DNA from 3 places in the Rhodococcus sp. P4_C10 genome. Region 1 is predicted to be linked to each of the others. Evidence: riboswitches for the same ligand, from Rfam matches in the RefSeq annotation. Region 1 holds a riboswitch; each other region holds the start of a gene.
What was found. Region 1 has a riboswitch for S-adenosylmethionine ahead of AC1DWC_RS12360 (bifunctional o-acetylhomoserine/o-acetylserine sulfhydrylase). Riboswitches for the same ligand answer to the same signal wherever they lie in the genome.
Positions count from the first base shown of each region.

Region 1 (6,341 bases):
CGCTGGTGCGTGAGGTGTGGACGGAGGGACGACTGAGATGACCGGAGTGGACATCGCCCCACCCGAGTGGTCCGGGCGCGACGACGGACCCGGGCCGGAGCACCTGCGCTGGCACGGCGCGGTCTCCCCCTACGACGCCGGCGCGGCGCCGGGCGCCTGCGTCCTGGTCGGGTTCCGCAGCGACGAGGGGGTGCGGCGCAACAAGGGCAGGCCGGGCGCGGCCCGGGGCCCGGCGACCCTGCGTCACGCGCTCGCGTCCACGGCGCTGGCGCGGCCGGTGCGCCTGTTCGACGCCGGCGACGTGGCGGTGACCGGGGCGGACCTCGAGGGCGCGCAGCAGCGGCTCGGCGCGGCGGTCGCGGGACTGCTCGACGCCGGGCACTTCGTCACGGTCCTCGGGGGCGGTCACGAGGTGGCCTTCGGCAGCTACCTGGGCATCGCGCACAGCGCCGCCGCCGCGGCCGGTGCCCGGGTGGGGGTGCTGAACCTCGACGCCCACTTCGACCTGCGTGACGACGCCGCGCCCAGCTCCGGGACACCCTTCCGTCAGATGGCCGAACACGAAGCGGCGCAGGGCCGCTCGCTGAACTACGCGGTGCTCGGCATAGCGCAACCCGGAAACACCGCGGCCCTGTTCTCCCGGGCCGAGGCGCTCGGCGTGCGGTACCTGCTCGACGAGGAGTGCGGCCCGTCGAACCTGCCCGCGGTCGAGTCGTTCGTCGAGGAGTTCCTCGGCTCGGTCGACCTGGTACACCTGAGCGTCGACCTCGACGTGCTGCCCGCGGCGGTCGCACCCGGCGTCAGCGCCCCGGCGGCGTTCGGGGTGGGCCTCGAGGTGGTCTCGCGGGTGTGCGAGCTCGTCACGGTCAGCGGCAAGCTCGCGCTGTTCGAGGTGGCCGAGCTCAGTCCCGTGCTGGACATCGACAACCGCACGGCGCGGACCGCGGCCCGTCTGATCCACCGGGTGGTCACCGGTCGCCCGCAACCGGAACCCGCGACATGAACCCCCAGCGGATCGTGATTCTCGGCGGCGGTTTCGCGGGCCTGTGGAGCGCGGCCGGCGCCGCCCGCAAGCTCGACGAGCTCGGCGCCGGACCCGACGTGGCACGGGTGACGTTGGTCAATCGCGACGGATTTCACGGCATCCGGGTCCGCAACTACGAGGCCGACATCGGGCCGGCCCGCGTCCCGCTCGCGGACGTCCTGGACCCCATCGGCGTCGACCTGGTCCGGGGCGAGGTGACCGGCGTGGACCTGCCCGGGCGGTGCGTCACCGTCGGGACGGCCGCGGGGCCGCGGGTCCTGCCGTACGACCGGTTGGTCTTCGCGCTCGGCAGCGAACTCGCCCGCCCGCCCGTCCCCGGGCTCGCCGAGCACGCGTTCGACGTCGACACCTACGACCACGCCGCCCGGTTGACGGCGCACCTCGATTCCCTGGCCGACGCCCGACCGCACCCCGGGCAGCTCACCGTCGTCGTGGTCGGTGCCGGGTTGACCGGCATCGAGACCGCAACCGAAATGCCCGGCCGGCTTCGGACCGTTCTCGACCGGGCCGGTCAGTCCGGCCCCGCCCGGGTGATCCTGGCGGACCACAACCCCCGAATGGGCTCGGACATGGGCGATTCGGCCCGGCCGGTCATCGACAGCGCGCTGGCCGAACTCGGGATCGAGGCCTGGCCGGGCACCGAGATCACCTCGATCGACCCGACCGGCATCCGGCTCGGCTCCGGTACCGACGTTCCCGCGGGCACGGTGATCTGGTGTGCCGGCATGCGCGCCAGTCCGCTGACGCGACTGTTCCCGGTCGAGCGCGACCGTCTCGGGCGTCTGCACGTCGACGAGTTCCTGCGACTACCCGGCCAGCCCGGGGTGTTCGCGGCGGGAGACTCGGCGCGCGCGATGGTCGACGCGGGCCGGCCCTCGGTGATGTCCTGCCAGCACGGGCGGCCGATGGGACGCATCGCCGGGCACAACGTGGTGGCCGACCTGATCGGCGCGCCGATGATCACCCTGCGCATCGCCTGGTACGTCACCGTCCTCGACCTGGGACCCGCCGGCGCCGTCTACACGGAGGGCTGGGACCGGCGGGTCGTCACCACGGGCGCCGCCGCCAAGGCGACGAAGCAGACCATCAACTGCCGGCGCATCTATCCGCCGCCCGGCGGTGACCGCGCCGCGATCCTCGCCGCCGCCGCGCCGCTCGTACAGGAGCCGCCGAAGGCCTGAGCGCCTCAGCCGAGCCCGCTCACCGCCTCGGCGCTGTCGAGCAGTGCGCCGGACGCCGCCACCTGCACGGCCGCCTCGATCTCCGGGGCCAGGTACCGGGCCGGGCCGGCGACCCGCCGCCGGATCGTCGCCCGCACCGCGGTTCCGCGGTCAGGCCAGCGGCACCGGTTCCGGCTCGTCCTCCTGCGCCGCCGGCCGCCGCGCCACGAAGACTCGGTAGGCGACGGTCAGCAGCGCCAACCACACCAGGCCGACGACCAGCGCCACCCGGGTGTCGGCGACCACCGCCAGCACCGCGACCACGAACAGCAGGAAGCCGAATGCCGCCCACTGCCCGTACGGCCAGAACGGCACCGGGAACCGCAGCGCGGCCACCTCGTCCTCGCTCATCTGCTTCCGCGACGCGTACTGCGCGAGCAGGATCATCAGCCAGACGAAGATGGTCGCGAAGGTGGCGATCGACGCGATGACCAGGAACACCCGGTCCGGGATCAGGTAGTTGAGCAGGACCGCCAGCAACAGCGCGCCGGTCATCACCACGACGGTCATCCACGGCACCCCGCTGCGCGAGACCCGCTTCATCACCGCCGGCGCCTGGCCGCGCTGGGCCATCCCGTACATCATTCGGCCGGCGCCGAAGACGTCGCTGTTGATCGCCGAGAGCGCTGCCGTGATCACCACGATGTTGAGGACCGTCGCGGCCGGACCGATCCCGAGCCCGGAGAAGATCTCCACGAACGGGCTGCCCTCCGAGCCGATCTCCTGCCACGGGTTCAGCGCCATGATCACGGCGAGGGTGAGCACGTAGAACAGCACGATCCGGACCGGCACGGTGTTGACCGCCCGCGGGATGGTGTGCGCGGGGTCCTCCGCCTCCCCCGCGGTGATGCCGATGATCTCGGTGCCGCCGAAGGCGAACATCACGATCGCGAAGGAGGCCACGAAGCCGCCGAACCCGGTGGCGAAGAAGCCGCCGTCGGTCCACAGGTTGCTCACCCCGACGCTGGTGTCGTGGACGCCGAAGCCGAAGATCAGGATGGCTGCACCGCCGACGATCATCGCGACGATGGCGGTCACCTTGACCAGGGTGAACCAGAACTCCATCTCACCGAACACGCGGACGCTGAGCAGGTTCATCGCGCCGATGAAGAACACGATGGCCAGGACCCAGATCCACCGGGGCACGTCCGGGAACCAGAAGCCCATGTAGATGCCGAACGCGGTCACGTCCGCCAGACAGACGACGATCATCTCGAAGGTGTACGTCCAGCCGGTCACGAAACCGGCCAGCGGCCCCAGGTGCTTGCTGGCGTACTCGCCGAACGACCCCGACACCGGGTTGCTCACCGCCATCTCGCCGAGCGCCCGCAGCACGATGTACACCGCGGCGCCGCCGATCAGGTACGCGAGCAGCACGGACGGGCCGGCCTTCTCGATCGCCTCCGCGGAGCCGTAGAACAGCCCGGTCCCGATGGCGGATCCCAGTGCGATGAATCGGATGTGACGCGCGGTGAGACCCCGGGTCAGCGCCCCTGCGGCGGCTTTCACGATCGGTTCTCCCCAAGGTGGTGGGCGAATCACAGGCGGGCGAACTCGCGCCCGGTGGGCGCGTGTCGCGGAGTGAATACGGGCGGCCAGCACTTTAGTCCTGTAACGCCGGTCACTGACGCCCGGCTGACCGCCCCGTACCCGGTGGCGCTACGATCGGCGGCAGGTCAAGAGTTCCAGCGTCAAGCCCCGGCTCGCTGGTCGGCAACCCTCCATCCGCGGTGGGGTGCCCCGGGTGAAGACCTGGTTGTTCGAAGCAGAAGTGTCGGATGACAAGCGCGGGTCCGTCGGGACGGACCCACAGACCGGGCCACGACCCACCGGAGGTTCACCGTGTGTTGCTCTCGCTGACAGTCCCCATGTGTCCATCGGCGCACCGATCGCGCCTGGTCCAGGCGCACTGACCGCGCCGACCTCCCCCATCTTCTCCTGGAGCAGAGCCCACATGAGCGAGAACACCACCACCCCCGACCCGACCTCGGCCTGGAGCTTCGAGACCAAGCAGATCCATGCCGGTGCGTCCGCCGACAGCAACACCAACGCCCGCGCGCTGCCGATCTACCAGACCACGTCGTACACCTTCGACAACACCGACCACGCCGCGGCGCTGTTCGGACTGGCGGAGCCGGGCAACATCTACACCCGGATCATGAACCCGACGCAGGATGCCGTCGAGCAGCGGATCGCGGCGCTCGAGGGCGGCGTGGCCGCGCTGCTGCTCTCCTCCGGGCAGGCCGCCGCCACCACGGCGCTGCTGAACATCGCCGAGTCGGGCGACCACATCGTCTCCAGCCCGCGGCTCTACGGCGGCACCTACAACCTGTTCCGCTACACCCTGCCGAAGCTCGGCGTCACCGTGAGCTTCGTCGAGGATCCCGACGACCTCGACCAGTGGCGTGCGGCGATCCAGCCGAACACCAAGGCCTTCTTCGGCGAGACCATCTCCAACCCGATGAACGACGTGCTCGACGTCCCGGGCATCGCGGCGGTCGCACACGAGAACGGCCTCCCGCTGATCGTCGACAACACCGTCGCGTCGCCCTACCTGCTGCAGCCGCTCGCGCACGGCGCCGACATCGTGGTGCACTCGGCGACGAAGTACCTCGGCGGGCACGGCACCGCCATCGCCGGCGTCATCGTCGACGGCGGCAACTTCGACTGGACCCAGGGCCGGCACACCAACTTCACCACCCCGGACCCCAGCTACCACGGTGTGGTGTTCGCCGACCTCGGCGCGCCCGCCTTTGCGCTCAAGGCACGGGTGCAGTTGCTGCGCGACATGGGCCCGGCGGTGTCGCCGTTCAACGCGTTCCTGATCGGCCAGGGGCTCGAGACCCTGAGCCTGCGGATGGAGCGGCACGTGGCCAACGCGCAGCGGGTCGCCGAGTTCCTGCAGGACCGGCCGGAGGTCACCTCGGTCGCCTACGCCGGGCTGGCGTCCTCGCGCTGGCACGAGCGGGCACAGCAGCTCGCCCCGCGCGGCCCGGGCGCCATCGTGGCGTTCGAGCTGGCCGGCGGGATCGACGCGGGCAAGAAGTTCGTCGATGCCCTTTCCCTGCACAGCCACGTCGCTAACATCGGCGACGTGCGTTCCCTCGTCATCCACCCCGCATCCACCACCCACTCGCAGCTGAGCCCCGAGGAGCAGCTGGCAGCGGGCGTCACGCCGGGCCTGGTCCGGCTCGCGGTGGGCATCGAGGGAATCGACGACATCCTGGCCGACCTCGAGACCGGCTTCGAGGCGGCGACATCTTGACCGTCAGCTCCTTTTCAGGCGCCCGTTCGGGGCGGCAGGCTCTGGCCTTCCCCGCCCCGGACGGACGCCTGACAAGCGTCGACATCGGCGAGCTGAAGCTCGAGAACGGCGCCGTGCTGCCCGAGGTGACACTGGCCCTGCAGGCATGGGGGGTGCCCAACGCCGCGCGCGACAACGTGGTGCTGGTCGAACACGCACTCACCGGCGACTCGCATGTCACCGGACCCGCCGGTCCGTCCCACCCCTCCCCCGGCTGGTGGGACGGCATGGTCGGACCGGGCGCCCCGCTCGACACCGACGAGTGGTGCGTCCTCGCCACCAACGTGCTCGGCGGCTGCCGGGGTAGCACCGGGCCGACGACGCTCGCACCGGACGGCCGTCGGTGGGGGTCCCGCTTCCCGGAGACGTCCATCCGTGACCAGGTGGCCGCCGAGGTGGCGCTCGCCGACGTGCTCGGCATCGAGCGGTTCGCGTCCGTCATCGGCGGCTCGATGGGCGGCATGCGGACCCTCGAGTGGGCCGTCGGCCATCCCGACCGGGTGGCGTCCGCGCTGATCCTTGCGGTCGGTGCCCGCGCGACCGCCGACCAGATCGGCACCCAGACCACCCAGATCGCGGCCATCACGAGCGATCCCGACTGGCAGGGCGGCGACTACCACGACACCGGCCGGGTCCCCCGGGCCGGATTGCGCATCGCGCGCCGGATCGCGCACCTGACCTACCGCACCGAGCACGAGCTCGACACCCGGTTCGGCAACGTCGCACAGCCCGGCGAGGACCCGTGGCACGGCGGCCGCTACGCGGTCCAGAG
Region 1 covers NZ_JBFUHZ010000014.1:158,099-164,439, forward strand. Annotated here, with positions in the region: gene hutI (imidazolonepropionase) at 1-41, shown strand, start outside; gene hutG (formimidoylglutamase) at 38-1,003, shown strand; gene AC1DWC_RS12345 (NAD(P)/FAD-dependent oxidoreductase) at 1,000-2,226, shown strand; gene AC1DWC_RS12350 (hypothetical protein) at 2,232-2,363, opposite strand; gene AC1DWC_RS12355 (amino acid permease) at 2,377-3,774, opposite strand; SAM riboswitch class IV at 3,940-4,059, shown strand; gene AC1DWC_RS12360 (bifunctional o-acetylhomoserine/o-acetylserine sulfhydrylase) at 4,220-5,530, shown strand; gene metX (homoserine O-acetyltransferase MetX) at 5,572-6,341, shown strand, end outside.

Region 2 (6,341 bases), on a different contig from region 1:
CCACGCGCCGAGCATCAGCGGTGCGTTGACATCGCCGTTGGCTTCCCAGGCGTTGAGCCCGTTGGCCAGGGCGAGCGCACGTTCCTGACCGGGTGACACGGGGAGCCTCAGCAGAACAAGTGCGCCGTTTCCGGCGACGGGATGGGGCTGGTCGGTGAAGACCTGCACCAACGCGGTTTCGGCGGCGTGGGCATTCGAGCCTTGCATGACGCTCGGTGTGTTGCCGGTGAACGGGACCTCGCAGGTCAGTCCGGAGGCGTCGGACATGCCCATGAAGCCGTAGTTCGCGGCGAACTGACCCAACCCTTCGACCAGTTCGCCCGCGAAGCGGGAGGGTTCGCTACCAGCGGGGCCGACCTCTCTGGCCGGAACGGACAGCAGCTCGTCGAGTTCGGGACGTTGGCCTTGGGTCGGGTGGTTAGACAGTGCCGGTCGACCGGCCGTTCCTTCCGCGACTGTGGGGGCACGATTGTGGGCTTCGAGGTTCTGAAGTATCGCCACGAGCGGGAGAATTGTCGCCAACAGTTCGACGTTGTCCTCATGGACCGCGACCGTGCAGCACTCGGTGATCGTGCCGGCCGACGGGTTCCACACCAGCGCGTTCATGGTCTGGTCGAGGTTCGCCGCGGCGACAACGAGTTCCGGATTGGTCGCAGGATCAACGTGTTCCGCGACGTCGGTCCAGATCCGCAGAACGCACACGTCTGTGGCGTCCTGGCGGACCGGTGGGCCGACCTCGACGTGCTGTGCGATGCGGTACGACCACCAGGTGAATCCACGTTCCCGACGTACCGACCACGGGTCGGTTCCGTTCAGCTGCTGATGTAGATGCGTGAGCAACCGACTTCCGACGTCCACCATGCCTGTGACCTTCCATGCCGTCTCGACCGAGTTGACCGGTCGCGAGTCCTCTCGTGTCAACCACCCCTGACCTGTCCGGCGGCCTACCGGCCTGACGGCTCGGCGAGCGTCCGAGCTATCTGGATGCCTGTGCACTCGGTGGTGACGAGCAGTCCTGGTCGGTGACCGCGACGACCCGCGTTCTGAGAAGGGTGGAAGCGCGTGGTCGTGATCATGCCGGACGTGGCACTCTGCCCCCGGTGCGACACGGCGGGCAGTGGTGACCGGCCCGCCGGCCATCGTGTCCCGCTGCCGCGCCGTCACCTACTCGTGCAGTGGACCGGTGGATTCACGGGGGTGGGCGGGTTCCCACCGCCAGCCCCGGTGGGAATCCCGGTCGCCGGCACACGCCAACAGCGACCAGCGGGGCCCGTTCCAGGCGAAGACGGCGACCTGCCCGAAACGGGCGCCGAGATCGCGTGCTTGTCGGTCGGTCAGGCCGAACACCGCGCGACTGTCCTCGCTGTGATCGCCGGTGAAACTGGACCCCACCGCGGGCATCGACCGGATTCCGGCGGCATGCAGGTGGCGGTCGAGCACGAGCATCCGCGCGCGAGAGACGTTGTCGGGTTCGGGATCCGGTTGGATCGCGGTCACCACGTGTAGCGGACCGAACGGGGGATCGGGTTCTTCGTCGCTCTCGCCGAGCGGCCAGACGACGCCACCACCGTTCTCGGCGGTCTCGAACCGCACCATCGTGTTCAGGTAGAACTCCCACGGCGTTCGGCGCTGGGCGCGGTGGGCCAGATCGTGGCGCGGTGTCCACATGAAGTCGTCGTATTCCTGCATCACTTCAACTAACCAGCCGGCGAGGGCCGGTGCTGCGATAGGGGGACAACAGTCCACTTTCTCCGCAGTTGTTGCGCGAACGCAGTTGATGCGGTATGATGAATCATGTTGGGCCGGAAGGCCTGACAGCTTCACGAGATGCGGCCGCCAAGCTCCGACTTGGCCGTGCACCAACCCCAAGGCGTTTCCGGGGTGGTTCGGATGACGAAGCGGCTCACCGTCAACTGGCGGCGAGCAAGTACGCCCCCGCTTGCGGCGGGCATCACCGCAGGAGAAACCGAATGAGCGACGCACTCACCCCCGTGACCGACTCGATTTCCGGAAATTGCCAGGCGGGGGCAGTCGACGCACTCCACCCGGTGGCGCCGGCCACCACCACCACTGCCGCCGCCACCACCACCGCCACCGCCGACCGGCTCGCTGCACTGCTGGCCGCCAATGCGTGCCCGAAGACCTACTCGACTGCCGAGGTTGCCCGCTTCTTCGGGAAGACCGACCAGTGGGTGTACTGGGTGCTGCGCGAAGGTGTCACCCGCGCAGACGGCAGCCTCATCGAGCCCGACCGCGTGGGCAAGAGCAACCGGCGGCGCTTCACTGAGTCCATTGTCGAAGAGATTGCTGTCGCGCTTTACCGGCGTGGAACCCTCGGTCACGACGGTGCCTGCCGGGTCCTCGACAAGCTCGGTGCCGCGGAGGGGCTGGTGGCCTGAGTCGGAAGGGTATGGCCACAGCTCTCCGTCATCCGCAGTTATTGCGGTGTCGCAATAACTGCGGTATCATGGGTCATGTCCAACCGATACGCCCGAATCCGCGACGAACTCGCTCACGCCGAATCCTCCGATCCGCCAAACGCATTGGAGCATCTCCGGGTCGTGCTGGAAGAGGTGACCAAGCTGCTCGACGAGCAGCTTGCCCACGCGGTCCTCGACGACGAACTGTCCCTGCGCTCCGCGGGAGCGAAGGCGGGTCTGACCGAGAATGCCGTCGGCCCACGACTGGGACTCACCCCGATGCTCGCCGCCTACGCCCGCCCGGACGGCCGGGTGACCGCCAAGGAAATCCAGCAGGCCCGGTATGACAAGAAGGCTGGCGTGCTCGCCGCCCCGCAAACGATGCGGTTCAAGCCGCGCCGCAAGACCTGAACCCCCGACGAAAGGACGCTCCGTGGCCAACCTGGACCTGACTCGCCTCGTGTTCCTGCTCGACCGCTCAGGCTCGATGCACAGCATCAAGTCCGATGTGGAGGGCGGTTTCGCCGCCTTCATCGATGACCAGCGCGCCGCCGCCGGCGAGTGCACGGTGACCCTCGCCCAGTTCGACACCGACTACGAGGTCGTCTACCGCGATGTCTCCCTCGACGAGGTTCCGGTGCTCGACCTGCAGCCACGTTCGAGCACCGCACTGCTCGACGCGATGGGTCGGCTCATCACCGAGGTCAGCGCCGAACTCGCGGGCCTGCCGGAGGATGAGCGCCCGGGCACGGTGATCGTTGCGATCATGACCGACGGCCTGGAGAACGCCAGCCGGGAGTGGACCCGGCCGGCGATCAAGAAGTTGGTGGAGCTGCACACGAACCAGTACGACTGGCAGTTCCTGTACATGGGTGCCGATCAGGATGCCGTCGAGGTCGGCGCGCGGCTCGGTGTCAAACGTGACCAGTCGCTGACCTACAGCAAGGGCAAGTCGCGCGACGCGATGGCCGCTGCCTCGGCCAACATCCGCAGCTACCGCACTGCCAAGACCGCCAACCCCGCCGCCGTCATGCCTGAGTTCAGCGACGAACTACGAGCAGCGCTCGACGACTGACACGCACACCATCCGGTGCGCGCCCCTCGGGGTCGCACGGTCCGACAAGGAGGTACACCATGGCATCTGTTCGGGGACCACGGTTCCTCGCTGACCCCGAAGGGGAAGCGAAACGCTTTGTCGAGCAACTCGAGTCGGAATCGGCGGCACGGTCCGTCGCTCTGCCGGCGCGTTACGAATGGCAGTCCGGCTACTGGTGCGCAGTCAAGAACGGCACCTGGCCGAACGTCACCGGCTGGGCCGAGCATCGACAGGTGCAACGGATCTTCGCACCGATGCTTGACCAACTGATTACCGAAGGTGTGCCGAAGGACGCAGCATGGCGGCGCGCCAGCGCCTACGCACAGGCAGAAATGCTGGCACGGACCACCGCACGCAAGGAGGCCAGCGATCGGTACAACGCCCAGATCGAGGGCGTCGCCACGTCGGATGACACCAGAGCGGACAGCGAACCGGCCAACACTGTGACCGACTGAAACCCACGACCAGAACCGGGACGGTGCCGACATGAAGATCTACTACAGCCCTGACTATGTCGGCGCCGCCTACGGTTTCGACACCACCCGCAAGGCCGCATGGATTGCGGATTCACTGGCCGACAGGCCGATCGAGGGCGTCGAAATCCTCACGCCGCCGTCGCTCACTTCCGACGACCTCGAACGCGTCCACGACGCCGAGTACATCCAGGCAGTACAGACCGGCGAGCCGCGGTACATCGCCGAGTCTCAGGGATTCGACTGGGACCCAGCGCTGTGGCCGATGGTGCTCGCATCCAACGGCGGCGTGCTCGCCGCCGCACGCAGCGCCCTCGAGGACGGCGTCGCCGGGTCGCTGTCGTCGGGGTTGCACCACGCGAAACGTGGCCGTGGGGACGGTTTCTGCACGTTCAACGGCCTGGTCATCGCCGCGAAAACCCTCCTCGACGAGGGCGCCGTCAGCTCCGTCCTGATCCTCGATCTCGACGCCCACTGCGGCGGCGGAACCGCGCAACTCATCGACCATGACCCACGGATCTGGCAGGAAGACGTCTCCGTCGACGAGTTCGACCACTATTCCGGTCACACGAACTCGGCGCTGTGGGACGTCGACCATGCCGAGGACTATCTGCTCACCGTCAAGCGGGCCGTGGCCCAAGCCGACCGGATCGGACCATTCGACCTGTGCCTGTACAACGCCGGCATGGACACCTATCAGGGGTGCGGTATCGGCGGCCTCGACGGGATCACCGCCGAGGTTCTCGCGCAACGCGAGCGGATCGTGTTCGACTGGTGCCGTCAACGAAGCCTGCCGGTCGCCTTCGTCCTGGCCGGCGGCTACATCGGATCCCACCTCGACCAGGCGACACTCGTCGACCTGCACCGACTCACCCTTGCCGAAGGAGCCCGCGTGACCACCTGCGTCTAAATGACTCGGCAGCATCCACGACCAGGGTCGAGGTCATAGTCCCCCTGCTATCGGCCGGTCGGGGAGCGTGGCGGTTCGCCCAAGTGGTTCGGCCAGGGCCGCAGTCCTTCTCGGACCTGCTGGTACTTGATCGGCTGGTCCGGCGTCAGGTTCACCAGTCGTGTCTTTCGTACCCACGATTCCGGCACCCAGCCACCGGTAGCGTTCCGCCGCGCAATCACTGCCGGGGCAGGGGAGTACCAGCCCTTGTTCTGGCCGATCGAGTCGAGTTCGCCGAGCGAGTTGGATTCGTAACAGGGCGGGTTACCCGACACCATGAAGTGTTTGACCGACTGCCAGAGCCCGTACGTCGCCATGCGCGGAATCGTACGTTCCCTACCGCAGCAGTGAAGTCCGTCACCCAGGCGCAGCGTGGGGCCGTCTGGTTCAGGTCTTGGGTCTGTGGTGGCTGCACCGATCGGAGGATCGGCGGCAGGTTGTCGGGGACGAGGGCCTCGATCTGGGAGAGTCCCCTGGGGTGGCCAGGTGCCATTCGCTGCCGATACGCACCAGCGCGGTGAAGCCTCCGTTCCTGGAAGCGATCCCGAACTCGGGTTTCAGTGCTTCAGCGAGGGCGGCGAGGGTCAGTTCGTACTCGTCCGGCGAGGCATGCCTGGAGGCGACGACTGCCGCGGCCGTGCAAGCAGCGCCAGGTGTAGCCGCAGGCCGGGACAGCGCAACCATCAGGTCGAAGTGGCTACGTCGAGGCGGCGAGCCTGACGGCCGCACAGTGCGCGACACGCGGTCGAAACAGCAATCGAGTGAACGGACATGCGTCTTCAATAGTCGGATGAGCTTCGATTTCGTTGGTCCCGACCCCTGGGGTGAGATCACAGCTGCGGCCCAGACCCCGGGCCCACGCTATGCGGCGGTGGCCTTCCTCGGACCTGCATCGCCGGCGATGCTGCCGCTCAAGCGTGGCGACACGCTGGTGGTGAATGCGTCAGATTCCGCGGTGCGTTCACGGTCGACGAGCCCGGAGGCGATCGCCGCATATCTCGAGAAGGGCGTCCTCGTCTACGGCGAGGGTGAGCTACACGCCAAAGTCATCGCCACCGCGACCAAGGCCGTGATCGGGTCCGCGAACGCCTCCGCCCGATCACGCGACCGAACGATCGAGGCAGTAGTCGTCTCGGACAGCAAAGCAATGGTCACCAAGGTCCAACGATTCGTCGGCGACCTGGCAGACGAGAAGAAGCAGCTGACGAAGGCGGACCTGCCGCGGCTACGGAAGCTGTGGGACGAGGGGGAATCGAACGATCCAGGCCGGGCGGTACCCGGGGTGAATCGGGACCCGGAGGGATTGATCGAGGACTTCACAGCCGGCTTCGTTCTGCAGCAGTGGACAGAGGATCGCAGCGTCGACCCAGGGACGGAAACCAAGGTCAACAGGAGGCTCTCCC
Region 2 covers NZ_JBFUHZ010000011.1:150,342-156,682, forward strand. Annotated here, with positions in the region: gene AC1DWC_RS10665 (hypothetical protein) at 1-702, opposite strand, end outside; gene AC1DWC_RS10670 (DUF3293 domain-containing protein) at 1,165-1,824, opposite strand; SAM riboswitch class IV at 1,819-1,936, shown strand; gene AC1DWC_RS10675 (DUF7229 domain-containing protein) at 1,971-2,399, shown strand; gene AC1DWC_RS10680 (hypothetical protein) at 2,562-2,831, shown strand; gene AC1DWC_RS10685 (vWA domain-containing protein) at 2,854-3,495, shown strand; gene AC1DWC_RS10690 (hypothetical protein) at 3,555-3,971, shown strand; gene AC1DWC_RS10695 (arginase family protein) at 4,003-4,899, shown strand; gene AC1DWC_RS10700 (hypothetical protein) at 4,947-5,255, opposite strand; gene AC1DWC_RS10705 (phospholipase D family protein) at 5,729-6,341, shown strand, end outside.
Region 2: another riboswitch for S-adenosylmethionine. It lies ahead of AC1DWC_RS10675 (DUF7229 domain-containing protein); the one in region 1 lies ahead of AC1DWC_RS12360 (bifunctional o-acetylhomoserine/o-acetylserine sulfhydrylase).

Region 3 (6,341 bases), on a different contig from region 1:
CCGCCGATGATCACGATCCGTGCCATGCCGCGTCCTTGTCGTCGCTGCCGGCGGTCCGGCAGGTGTCCGGGGGTGGTCCTCCAGTGCAGCACAGCGGCGGCCGCCGCGCCCGGCTCAGTGCGGAACCGCGGCCGCGCGCCAGGCTCAGCTCAGCGCGCTCCCCGCGACCCACTGGTCCCACGGCACGCCCCAGTCGCCGTTCTGCCACACGTCGAGCGGCTCACCGCCGGTGTTGCGGATCTCCACCACGTCGCCGGGCTGGGAGAAGTTGTAGAACCATTGCGCGTTTGCCGGGTTGAGGTTCAGGCAGCCGTGTGAGGTGTTGGTGTTGCCCTGCGCCCAGACGCTGCTCTCCAGCTCGTGCAGGTAGATGCCGTCGTTGCTGATCCGGGTGGCCCAGTTGATGGTCTCCTTGTAGCCGAGCCGCGAGTTGATCGGCAGGCCGTACGTGGAGGAGTCCATGATCACCGGATTGGCCTTGTCCAGCACGGTGTAGGTGCCGGGCTGCGTCCAGAAGTGGAGCGTGGTGTTGCCGATGGTCTCGGTGCCGCCCCGGCCCATCGAGGTCGGCATCTCGCGGACCACCTGGCCGTTCTCGTACACCGTGACGATCTTGGTGTTGTCGTCCGCGATCGAGACGTGCGAGTCGCCGATCCGGAACGAGACCTTGTCGTCCTCCTGGCCGTAGAGGCCGTTGCCGAGCTGCGCACCGTAGATGTCCGCGTTCACCGTGACCTGGGTGCCCGGCGCGAAGTACTGCTGCGGCCGCCAGTGCACGTTCTGGTCGTCGAGCCAGTACCAGGAACCCTTCACCGGGGGAGTGGTGGTGACGGTCAGCGACTTCTCGGCCGTGACGCGGTCGCCGATCGGTTCGTCGAAGTGCACCACCGTGACCATGCCGACGCCGTAGGTGCCGCCGTCGCGGATCTCGGCGCCGCCGGTGGTGCGCAGGTACGCCTTGGTCTGGTTGCCCGGGTCGAGCGTGGTGACGGTGCTGTTCTTCGAGGTGGGGACGCCGTTCGCGTCCGTGGCCGCCACGTCGAGGGTGTAGGTCTTGCCGTAGCCGAGCGGCTCGCTCGGCTTCCACGACGTGCCGTCCGGTGTGGTGATGCCGGGAATGACCTTGCCGTCGGGATTGGTCAGCGTCACCGAGGTGAGAGTGCCCTGGGCGACGTCGACGCGGACCGGGCTGAGCGGGCTGACCGGGTCGCCGTCATCGGCGGGGGTGATCGAGACGACGGCGGCGCTGACGGCGGCGGTCGGCGAGGCGTTGGCGTCGCCGTTGTCGTCGGCGGAGATGGTGCACCCGGCGGCGAGGGTCGTCGCCAGGGCGATGCACGCCGCGCCGATCGATCGCCGCAGTGACTGCGTGAGCAAGATTCCTCCTGAGCTGCTCGGGCGGTCACGGCGGCCGCCCGGTGCGTGCGGTGCCTGGCACCGATGCGTACAACGATATCGGCGCCCGTCCCCTCGCGCGTTTCCTGAGGCCAGGGTGAGAGTGGAGACACAGAACGGCGAACCGCCCGAAGGGACGCCCGAGAGCGGTCAGGCGGGGCCCGCCGCCGAGACGAGGGTGCCGACGCCGAGCGCCGCCAGGATCCCGGCGCTGGCGGACTCGAGTCGGGCCGACACCCGAGGCCGTCGCAGCAGGGTGACCAGCCGCGAGGCCGCAACCGCGAAGCCGCCCATCACCAGTAGCGCGACAACGGCCTCGACCGCGCCAAGGGTCATGGCCGCGCCGAAGGTCACGGGCCCGAGGAACTGGGGGACCACCGCCAGGTAGAACAGGCCGACCTTCGGGTTCAGGGCGCAGGACAGCACTCCGGCGCCGAACGCGGAACCCGTGGACACGGCCACCGGTTCCGCCGGCCCGCCGCCCACGGCCCGACGGCGGAGCAGCGCCCGCACCCCGAGGTAGACCAGGTACAGCCCGCCCGCGATCTTCAGCGCCCGGTACGCGGCCGCGGACTGCTCGAGCAGCGCCGCGAGTCCGAGAGCCACCACGGCCGCCCACACCAGGGAGCCGACGGCGACGCCCGCCGCCGCGGCGAGGCCCGGGCGGGTGCCGCCGACGCTGTAACGCAGCACCAGGAACGAGTCCGGCCCGGGCATGATCGACAGGAGCAGGCAGACGCCCGCAAAGCTGAGCAGGGTGGCGGCGGTCATGGCGAGAAGGAAAGCGCATCCGCGGACCCGTACTCAAACGGGTTTCTCCGCACCAGGCGCCCTGGTTCCGGATCGCCTACGAAAAACCTTGCTGTGCAGATGTTTTCGGTTCCGTCGAAGTTGGCTGCCGGCGGGTGGGGTGGGCGAGGTCACGAGGGTGGGGTTGACAGGACGGCGGACGGGCTGCAATTCTCTGGTCAGGTCATGAGTGCCAGCAGATAGCCCCGGCTTGCTGGCCGGCAACCCTCCGCCGCGGTGGGGTGCCCCGGGTGACGACCTGGCTGTAGTCCAATACCGGACACGGCAAGCGCGGACTCGATGCACACCCCCGCGACATCTAGGTACGGCCGACTCGTTCGGTCCGGCCGGTACGTCGCCTTCGCTGCACGCGAGTCCCTGAACCAGAGGGAAGCTTCAATGACTGCCGTACTCGACCCCACCTGTGCCGCCACCGCCGCCACCGCTGCCGCTACCTGTGCAGCCACCGCCACGCGGATCGACGCCCCGTTCGCCGAGGTCTCCGGCGCCGGACTGTCCGTCCCGCTCGCCGACGGCAGCACCTGCACGTACGCCAACTTCGACTACGCCGCCAGCGCGCCCGCCCTCGCGCAGGTCACCGCCCGGGTCCAGGACCTGCTGCCGTACTACGCCAGCGTGCACCGCGGCGCCGGCTACGCCTCGCAGGTCTGCACCGCCAGCTACGAGGGCGCCCGTGACGTGGTCGCCGAGTTCGTCGGTGCGCGATCCGACGACGTGGTGGTCTTCACCCGCAACACCACCGACTCGTTGAACCTGCTGGCCGGCTGCGTGCCCGGCGACACCGTGGTCCTCGACATCGAGCATCACGCAAACCTCTTGCCCTGGAAGCGAAACGGCGCCCGCGTCGTGGAAGCTGCGGACACCGTCGAGGAGACGATCCGCCGGATCGTCGCCGAGCTGTGCGCCAAACCGGCCGCGCTGCTCGCGATCACCGGGGCGTCCAACGTGACCGGTGAGGTGCTGCCGATCGCCCGCCTGGCGCAGGTTGCCCACGAGTGCGGGGCCCGGATCCTTGTCGACGGGGCCCAGCTGTTGCCGCACCGCCGCGTGGACCTGGTCGCGCTCGGCGTCGACTACCTCGCCTTCTCCGGCCACAAGCTGTACGCGCCCTTCGGCGCCGGTGTGCTGGTGGGACGGGCGGACTGGCTCGACGCCGCGGAGCCGTACCTGGCCGGCGGCGGCGCCACCCGCGACGTCTCCTCCGACAGTGTCGAGTGGGCGGCCGCGCCGCAGCGTCACGAGGCGGGCACCCCCAACGTCCTCGGGGTTGCCGCGCTGGCGGCGGCCTGCGAGGCGCTCGCCGGCCTCGACGCGGAGCAGGCGCAGGCCCACGAGCGGGCGCTGTGCGAACGACTGGTCGAGGGCCTGAGTGCCGTCGAGGGTGTGGAGCTTCTCCGGATCTGGTCCGACGCACCGGATTCCGTCGGAATCGTCACGTTCACCGTCGAAGGCTGCGAGCCGCGCGAGGTCGCGTCCTACCTGGCGGACCTGCACGGAATCGGCGTCCGCGACGGCCGGTTCTGCGCGCACCCGCTGCTGGCTCGACTGGGTCGGCGTGAGGGCGCGGTGCGGGCAAGCCTGGGCCTGGGCAGTCACTCCGCAGACGTGGACCGACTGGTGGCGGCGGTGCGCGAGTTCGTTGCCGCGCGCCGCGGCGGCGTGTCCGGGTAGCATCGCGTCATGGCATCCGTGACGACAGCGACGACCGTGGCGCGTGACGCCCGGTGGTGCCGTCGGCACGTGGATCTGTGCCGTACCGCGTCGGGCATGTGTCGGAGCTGAGTTCCCCACTCGCTCTGTTCATCCCACGCACACCCTAGGACTGCCATGTCTGTTCTTCCGTCTGCCCGTACCCGCCGCCTGCACGTCGCGGTGGAGTTGTCCGGCGCCGGTCACCACCCGGCCGCCGCGGCCCACACCGAGTTCCGGGTCCCGTTGGGGCTCACCGACTTCTGGGTCGACCTCACCGAACCGCCGGCGCCCAACCCGCCCCTGGACCTGCTCTCCGTGCCGGCCGGCGTGGCGCGGGTGCGGGCCCACGACCTGCGCGAGGCGCAACTGCGCCGCGAGCGCATCCGAACCGAGGCGGCCGGCGAGGGCCGGGACCCGGACACGGTGACCGTCCTGCTGGACGTGGAAGTACTGCTCGCCGATGACCACCGCAGTGCGCGAAGGGAACTGGCTCAACTGGACGCGGGCGCACCGCGGGTGCCCGACAGCATCTCCTACGTGGGCACCGCGGCCGGTCTCGCCGGACTGATCGCGGACCTTGCCGCCGCCGGCGTGGCGGACGGTGTCACCCTGCTGCCGCTGGTGCTGCCCAGGGTGCTCGACCGGGTGGTGGACGACGTGCTGCCGATCCTGCGCGACCGCGGGTTGGCCCGACCGTCGCCCCTCCTGGGCGAGGTGCTCGTGCCCTTCGGGTTCACCTCGGGGACAAGGGCACTCGCGTCCTGACCCGACGGTCGACGAGACTCACTCGTCGAGCGGCGTGGGCCGGTGGTAACGGCCGTCGTGGTAGAGCAGCGGCGACGCGGCGGCCTCCGCGTCGTCCTCGTCGTGCACCCGGGTGACCAGACCGATCACCAGGGTGTGGTCGCCGGCGGGGATCAGCTGGTGGACGGTGGTGCGCAACCAGATCGGGGTCCCGTGCAGCACCGGTTCGCCGGACTCGAGGCGGTTCCACAGGGACACGTCGCGGAACCGCTCCTCCGCGCTGCGGGAGAACCGCTGCGCGAGGTGCCGCTGGTGCTCGCCGAGCAGGTGGATGACCAGCGAGCCCGCTCCGCGCAGGGCGTCGATGCTCGACGAGGTGTCCGCGATGTTGAACGACACCAGCGGCGGGTCGAGGGACAGCGACGCGAACGACGTCGCGGTGAACCCCACCGGACCCGAGCCGGCGTCGAGGGTGACGATGACCACGCCGGCCGGGTGCCGCCGCATCGCGGCCCGGTACTGCTCGCCGGTGATGCCGTCGGTCACCGGCTCACTCCATGTCGATCGTGAGCGCCGCGGTGATCCGGGTGAGCTCGCGGAACGTCGTCCGGAACACCGTGTCCGGGGTGCCGGCCGCCACCCACACCTCCGCGTAGCGGTCCAGCGCGGTGTCGACGTAGGTGGGCAGGTTGGTCGGGTGCCCGACCGGTGCGACGCCGCCGAGTGGCTGGCCCGTGAGCTGGCGCACCGCGCTGGCGGGTGCCCGGGTCAGCGTCCCCTCGAGCAGCTTGCCGGTGCGCTCGACGTCCACCTGGTGGTCGCCGGAGACGATCAGCAGCACCGGCTCGTCGTCGAGCAGGAACACCAGCGACTTCGCTATCGCGCCCACCGGCACGCCGAGCGCCGTCGCCGCGTCCTGCGCGGTGCGCGTGGGCTCGTCCTGGGTGACGATCACGCCGTGGTGGCCGCGCGCGATGAGGGTCTTCGCCACGTGGGCCGCATTCGGGTGCAGGTACCTGGCCATGATTCAGGGTAGGGCGAAAACGGACCCGCCACATCCCTTGTCGGCGCAGCGGCGTGTCAGCGCCTTCCTCGGGTGCGCCAGACGGTCATGCCGACCAGCGCGGCGGTGCCGGCCAACGCGTAGATCGCGAGGGTGAGGGCGGGCTGGCCCACCCCGGTGCCCGCGAAGTAGACGATGCTGCGCACGCCCTCGGTGCCCGCCCCCGGGGTGATCCAGCGCCCGATCGCCGCGTAGAAGCTGGGCAGCACGTTGGACCCGAAGGCGCCGCCGGCGCTGGGGTTGCCGAGCACCACGAAGATCAGGATCGCCAGTGGCACCGCGAGGATGCCGACGACCGCGCGCAGGCCCATGGTGAACATGCCGGTGGCGAACACGACGCCGGTCCCGAGCAGGGCCAGCGGCAGCAGGTGCCCGCTGAAGGTGCCCAGTACGTTCGTGGTGACGAAGGCGCCGAGGAACCCCGAGACCAGCGCGTACCCGGCCATCACGGCGGTGTGGACCCAGGCCTCGCGCCGCGTCCGGGGAGCGCCGATGAGCAGCCCGATCGCGGCCGCCAGCAGGTAGCCGCCGACCACCCAGCCGATGGACAGGTAGAAGCCCGAGAGCCCGCGGTTGTCGTGCACGCCGACCGGCACCTCGTCCCGGACCACGAAGGCGCGGTGCTCGGCGGCGTCGA
Region 3 covers NZ_JBFUHZ010000008.1:128,588-134,928, reverse strand. Annotated here, with positions in the region: gene AC1DWC_RS07245 (NAD(P)-dependent oxidoreductase) at 1-26, opposite strand, end outside; gene AC1DWC_RS07240 (L,D-transpeptidase) at 145-1,377, opposite strand; gene AC1DWC_RS07235 (LysE family translocator) at 1,546-2,166, opposite strand; SAM riboswitch class IV at 2,367-2,482, shown strand; gene AC1DWC_RS07230 (aminotransferase class V-fold PLP-dependent enzyme) at 2,584-3,876, shown strand; gene AC1DWC_RS07225 (hypothetical protein) at 4,033-4,662, shown strand; gene AC1DWC_RS07220 (flavin reductase family protein) at 4,681-5,148, opposite strand; gene AC1DWC_RS07215 (YbaK/EbsC family protein) at 5,192-5,665, opposite strand; gene AC1DWC_RS07210 (ABC transporter permease) at 5,722-6,341, opposite strand, start outside.
Region 3: another riboswitch for S-adenosylmethionine. It lies ahead of AC1DWC_RS07230 (aminotransferase class V-fold PLP-dependent enzyme); the one in region 1 lies ahead of AC1DWC_RS12360 (bifunctional o-acetylhomoserine/o-acetylserine sulfhydrylase).